Linked DNA regions of Tistrella bauzanensis. The protein of the gene in region 1 binds, or shares a complex with, the protein of each later gene. Links are inferred from orthologs where the notes say so. Each region holds a gene or a part of one and is shown on either strand. Other genes may lie near its edges.

Region 1 (3,279 bases):
TGTGGACATGCATCCGGCCCAGTTCCGCGCAGCGATGCAGGGTCGGGAACACTTTGCCCGGGTTCAGCAGGCCATCGGGGTCGAAGGCGCATTTCAGCCGCTGCTGATGGGCCAGATCGGCCGCGTCGAACATCTCGCCCATCAGATCGCGCTTCTCGATGCCTACGCCATGCTCGCCGGTCAGCACGCCGCCCAGACGCACACAGGCCTTCAGGATTTCGGCCCCGAACGCCTCCGCCCGGTCGAGTTCGCCCGCCGCATTGGCATCATACAGGATCAGCGGATGCAGATTGCCGTCGCCGGCATGAAACACATTGGCGCAGCGCAGCCCATAGGTCCGGGTCAGCCCGGCGATGATCTCCAGCATCTCTGGCAGCCGGCCGCGCGGGATGGTGCCATCCATGCAGTAATAATCGGGCGAGATGCGCCCCACCGCCGGGAAGGCCGCCTTGCGACCAGCCCAGAACCGCTGGCGTTCAGCCTCACTCCCGCTCTCCCGCAATGTGCTGGCGCCGCAGTCGCGGGCGATGCCGGCCACCCGCGCGATCAGCGCCTCGACCTCAGGCCCCGGTCCATCCAGTTCGGCGATCAGCAGCGCCTCGACATCCAGCGGATAGCCGGCATCGCAGAAGGCTTCCGCCGCGTGGATCGCGTCGCGATCCATCATCTCAAGCCCCGCCGGCACGATGCCGGCGCCGATGATCCGGGCGACACAGGCGCCGGCATCGGCCACAGCCGGAAAACCGATCAGCAGGGCACGCACCGTCTCAGGCCGGGGCAGCAGGCGCACCGTCACCTCGGTCACCACCCCCAGTAGCCCTTCCGATCCGGTCAGCACGCCCATCAGGTCATAGCCGCCGGCATCCATATGCCGGCCGCCCAGCCGCACCACGCTGCCATCGATCAGCACCACCTCCAGCCCCAGAATATTGTTGGTGGTGACACCGTATTTCAGGCAGTGCACGCCGCCGGCATTCTCGGCGACATTGCCGCCGATCGAACAGGCGATCTGGCTGGACGGGTCGGGCGCGTAATACAGCCCATGGGCGGCGACGGCGGTGGTGATCGCCAGATTGGGCACGCCGGGCTGAACCACCGCGCAGCGGTTGTCCAGATCGATGTCGAGGATCCGGTTGAACCGCCCCAGCCCCAGCAGCACCCCGTCGGCCAGGGGCAGCGCCCCGCCCGACAGCGAGGTGCCGGCGCCGCGTGGCACCACCCGGATGCCGCGGCGGCCGCAGATCCGCATCACCGCCGCCACCTGGGCGGTATCGGCCGGCAGCACCGCCACCATCGGCTTCTGGGCATAGGCGGTCAGGCCATCATTCTCGTATGCCTCCAGCCCGGTCTGATCGGCGATCACCGCCGCCGGTCCCAGCAGCGCCGTCAGTTCGGCGATCAGATCCTCGCGCTGGGCAAGAGAGGCCGCATCGGGGGCTGGCATATGCATCGGTGCCGTCTCCTCAAGGGCGCGCATACGCACGCTGCATCAGGCATCAGGTGCATCAATATAGGCGCCCGTCACCCGGCTGACACGCAAAACAACCGGAACGCAAAACGGCCGCGATCCGAAGATCGCGGCCGTTTTGTTCGATCACGCCCGCCACACATGATGTGCGGCGGCGTCATCACAAGTCCGGCGCAGTGCCGGCAGATCCGAAAGACGGATCAGCCCTGGCGGCACTTCATGCGCGGGTTGGACTTGTTGATGACGAAAACGCGGCCCTTGCGGCGCACGACGCGGCAGTTCTTGTCGCGCTTCTTGGCGCTCTTCAGGGAGTTGATCACCTTCATCGGTCTGGTTCCTCGCGGGTTCACGCGCCCTTGGGCACTGCCCCGGGCTCCTCCTCAGGCGAAAAGTGGGCGGAGGATATCGACGGCCCCCTGCCCTGTCAACGCGGAACCGCCCTTGATCGCATGATGGTGGCGATGCCACGCGCGGGCAGGACGGTCAGCGCCCGACCCGCCTGGCATAGACGCGATAGACCTTCAGATGGCCGCGCTCGATCAACGTGGCGCGGCAGGCCCACATCTCAATCTCTTTCAACAGGGCGCGTCGGAAGCCGCGGGTCATGTTGCCGCCCTCAAGCCGGCGGGCGAAATCCGCCCAGCCACGCCGGATCAGCCGGTGCATCAGCTCGCTGATGTCGTCGCGGATCCGAACATCCAGCTTCAGCGCCTCCATCGCCTCCATGGCGTCGTCGAGGCTCCACGGCTGAGGCGTCACCGGCTCCACCCCGGCCCACAGCCGCAGGTCCGGAATGACATAGCCGGACTTCGGCAGCATATAGTCGGTGAACAGCAACTGGCCCGATGACGGCTTCAAGGCGCCGGCCAGATCGCGGATCAGCTTGGGCTTGTCGGGCAGCACGAACAGGGCCTCGCGGCTGATCACCGCGTCATAGGCATTGGGCTTCAGCTTGCTTTCAACCGCATCGAAGTGCTGCACCGGTGCCTTGCGGCCAAGTCCAGCCCGGTTAGAATAGTCGTTGCCCCGCTCGGCCAGCAGCGGATCGGGCTCATACCCCGTCACCCAGGCATTGGTCTGGGCCACGATCGCACGCGGCACGCCGCCAAGGCCCGCGCCCAGATCCAGCACCTGCATCGAACTGTCGAGCCCCAGCGGCCGGATCAGCTCGTCGACCAGTTCGGGGCCGCCCGGCTGAATGAAGCCCTCGCCCCACAGATGCTCGGCAACCGTGATCCGGTCGGTGGTCCAGAGCGGCCCCTTGCTGCGCTTGCCGACCACCGAATTGTCGTCCGGTGGCGGATCGACCAGATTGACCAGGTCAAGGATCGGCAGTACCGGGGTCGGGGCGGGCAAAGCCAGGACCGGTTGATTGCGCTTTTGCCACCAGCCGAGGAAGCGTTGCCGCAATCCGGGCCGTGAGGGCTTCCGCCGCGCTGATCGTCGCGCCATGCGTCACTGGGTCTCCGTGCCTGTCATCTGCCCCGTCCCGGCCACCATCCCTGGCGGCACCGACAGCATAGACGCCGAAGGGCGGTCCACTCAATCGCGGACCGCCCTTCCATCGCACAAGAACATGTGCGCCGCCACCTGCAAACGCGGCGATCATGGCCGGTGACCGGCCATCCCTGCCTTGAAGGCTACAACTGTGCGGCCAGTTCCTCCTTCTTGACCTTGCCGGTCGCCGTCATCGGCAGGGTCTCGACGATCCGGAACTCCGGCACCTTGTAGATCGCCATGGATTTGCGGCACCAGGCGTCCAGCACATCGGCGGTAATGCCCTCGGCACGGTCCGGATCCAGGCGCACGAA
Region 2 (3,177 bases), on another replicon or contig:
TCTCGCCGGCCTTGACGGAAAAGCTCACCTCGCGCACGGCGACGGTGTTGCCGGTGGCCTCATGGATGGCGGCTGAGCTTTCACCCTTGGCAATGCGCTTCAGCGCCTGGCTGGGGTGAGGCCCGAAAACCTTGGTCATTCCTTCGACGACGATCTTGTCGGTCATGCTCCATCGATCTGGTCGGGCGGCCCTGATCAGGGCGGCACTGCGGCCCGGCATGCGATGACACCAGACAAAAAAGGGCCCGGACAGTCCAGCCTTCATGCCGAACCATCGGGTGACAATCGCATCAGAGATGCGCATAGCCGTATTGAACGGGCCCATCAGCGCCGGCCCGCTATGTCCAGACGATCGAGATCGTCCACGGACAGATAGACCGCCGGGTTGCTCTGGACTGACTTGATGCCTGGTCCAGAATTCTATGCGTGATCTCTATGTATCACAGGCGACCGGTTTTGAAAACCCGTGGGAGGGCATAAAGTCTGTTCGTGATCACGCATCTAACGCATAAGAGGCGGGGATCGCATGCCGAACGCCCGCTGGTGTGCTGCCCCAAGGCCCATCCGGGCACAAAAAAAGCCCCCGCCGGGCCAGCGGGGGCTTTCTTCATCATCGCGTCACAGGTCAGCCGGATATGGCTGGTGACGGCAGGTTACATCCGGCCTCGATCACGCGGTGCCGACGGCGCCGATCGCGATCCGCTTCGGCTGGCGCGCCTCGGGCAGCTTGCGGACCAGGGCGATGCTCAGCACCCCGGCCTTCAGATCGGCGCTCTCCACCTCGACATGCTCAGCCAGGGTAAAGCGGCGCTCGAAGCTCGCAGGCGCGAAACCGCGGGTGACATAGGTGACACCGTCTTCGGTCGCCTCGGGCTTGGTGCCCTTCACGGTCAGGATCCGGTCCTCGACCGTGATCTCGACCTCGGATTCGACGAAGCCGGGCACGGCCAGTTCAACGCGGAAGCTGTCGTCGCCAAGACGGGCGATGTTGACGCCGTCTGTCCGGGCACTGTCGGCGATCCGGTCGACCAGATCGAACAGCGGCGAGCGGAATCCGTCGAGACCACGGAAAGCGGGAACGGTGCGGAATGCGGGCGCGTAATTCAGGAGACCAGCCATGGGTCACATCCTCCAGGAGCAATGTGTCGTGTGGGTGGGATCAGCCGCCGCTGGCATCCGTTCATACGCCCGTCACGGGCCGCACAGGGGAGGCGGTCGGCTGGTGCCGGTCTGACTGTCAGCCCCGGCACGACCATGATGTAGGAGCCCTGACAAGGGCGTTCAAGAGGTCCGGGCGCGCGGAAAATGTAGCCCGCGACACGACCGGATGCCAAGGCCCGGCAGACGCGAAAGCCCGGCGCCTGTCGGCCCCGAGGGGACGCAGATGCCGGGCTTTCGCGCGGGACGATCCGGCAGAGGGCCAGGGCCGCTCTGCGGGTCGCTCAGATACCGAAGTTCGCGAAGCGCTTCTTGAACTTCGCGACCTGACCGGCCTTCTCGGACAGACGGACGGTGCCGCCGGTCCAAACCGGATGGGTCTTGGTATCGACGTCAAGCTGCAGCTGATCACCAGCCTTGCCATAGGTCGAACGGGTCTGGAACGTCGTGCCGTCGGTCATCACCACGGTGATTTCGTGGTAATCCGGATGGATGCCCTGTTTCATGGCGATGCCTCCTCGCGGAAAATCGAGGCTGCGGAATACCATGGCTGGGGCAGGTCGGCAAGCCGAAACGCCATTCGGCCGCGGTATGAGGCCAGCCGACCGCCCGTGAGCGGTCGGCTGGCCTCAGATCATTTGTTGGTCAGCTTCAGCTCGATGCGCCGATTACGCCGATAGGCATCGCTGGTTTCGGCTGTATCGATGGGGTGGAACTCGCCATAGCCGGCGGCGGCCAGACGCCAGGGCGGCACGCCCTGCGAAATCAGGAACTTCACCACGGAAATCGCGCGGGCTGCCGACAACTCCCAGTTCGAGGCGAATGCCGCGGTGGAAATCGGCCGCACATCGGTGTGGCCGTCGACCTGAAGAACCCAGTTGATGTCGTCGGGGATCTCGCCGGCGATCTGGTTCAGCGCATCGCCCAGCCGTGCAAGCTGGGTGCGGCCGGCAGGGCTGATTTCCGATGCGCCACTGTCGAACAGCACTTCCGACTGAAAGACGAAGCGGTCGCCGACGATCTGGATGTCCTCGCGGCCGCCCAGCACCTCACGCAGCCGCCCGAAGAATTCCGAACGATAGCGCGCCAGTTCTTCGACCTTGGCGGCCAGGGCCTGGTTGAGCTTCTGGCCCAGATCGGCGATCACGGCCTTCTGTTCCTCGCTGCGTTCGCGGCTTTCATCCAGCAGGGCGGACAGCCGCGCCAGTTCCTGGTTCAGCCGTTCGAGCTGTGCCGCCATGTCGGTCAGCCGCGATTCGGCTGCATCGGCCCGGGACTCGGCGGTCTCGGCCCGGGCGGTCTGGCGGTCGACCCGGTCCAGCGCCGCCATCAGGCTCGACGACTGCGCCTCGATGGTGCGGTCGGCATCGGCCAGCCGGTCGCCGGCGCTCTGCAGGGCCAGTGCACGGTCGTCGGCGGTCTGCTCGCTTGCGGCCAGCCGCTCGTCCAGAATGCGCAGACGCTCTTCCAGTTCCGCCATCCGGTCGGTCAGGCTGCGTTTGTCGGCTTCGGCGCTTTCCAGCGCGCTGGCGATGCGGGCGCGGTCGGCCTCGGTGGTGCGCTGGCTTTCCGCGGCCTCGTTCAAGGCCTGTTCAAGCGCAGTGATCCGCTGATCGGCGGCCGAAACCCTGGCCGCCAGACTGTCGCGCTCGGCGGTCGACCGTTCCAGGTCGCTCGACACACGATCCAGGGTCACGCGCAACTCTTCCGAGCCGGCACGCTCCAGGTTAAGAAGCTCGGTCAGTTCGTTCAACTGCCGGGTCAGCTGGTCCAGCTTCTCCTCGCGGCCCGACAGCGCCTGGCTCAGGTAGAACTGGGCCAGCATGAAGACCACGAGCAGGAAGATGATGACCAGCAGCAGCGACGACAGGGCGTCGACAAAGCCGGGCCAGATATCGCTGCCGCCCTGTTTGCGGCGTAAACGGCGCATGAGCGTCGATCCTTGGAACGCGGTACCGAACTCCGTTGCCGGAGCGACGGGGTGGTCTGACAGTGGCGCGGATCAGCGCCGGGCGTCGT

What was found.
Region 2: ykgO (region 1) and rpmE share a complex: the UniProt entries of both Bacillus subtilis proteins name them as parts of the 50S ribosomal subunit. The link is inferred for Tistrella bauzanensis from one-to-one orthologs.

What each region holds. Positions count from the first base shown.
Region 1 is NZ_BMDZ01000001.1:26,119-29,397, reverse strand. What follows is about bases 232-3,193. They hold ykgO (type B 50S ribosomal protein L36), read right to left. Parts: upstream 1,795-3,193; coding sequence 1,669-1,794; downstream 232-1,668. Other genes in these bases: IEW15_RS00090 (AMP-binding protein), read right to left, coding at 3,109-3,193; IEW15_RS00095 (class I SAM-dependent methyltransferase), read right to left, coding at 1,952-2,920; IEW15_RS00105 (FAD-linked oxidase C-terminal domain-containing protein), read right to left, coding at 232-1,450. Outside these bases: more of IEW15_RS00105, read right to left, coding at 1-231; more of IEW15_RS00090, read right to left, coding at 3,194-3,279.
Region 2 is NZ_BMDZ01000005.1:84,206-87,382, reverse strand. Bases 54-2,913 are described here. They hold rpmE (50S ribosomal protein L31), read right to left. Parts: upstream 1,665-2,913; coding sequence 1,443-1,664; downstream 54-1,442. Other genes in these bases: IEW15_RS03900 (peptidoglycan -binding protein), read right to left, coding at 1,793-2,913; IEW15_RS03910 (Hsp20 family protein), read right to left, coding at 670-1,119; proV (glycine betaine/L-proline ABC transporter ATP-binding protein ProV), read right to left, coding at 54-166. Also shown: more of proV, read right to left, coding at 1-53; more of IEW15_RS03900, read right to left, coding at 2,914-3,088; IEW15_RS03895 (flagellar motor protein MotA), read right to left, coding at 3,161-3,177. UniProt on the Bacillus subtilis protein: While neither of the L31 paralogs is essential, this protein does not seem to function as the main L31 protein.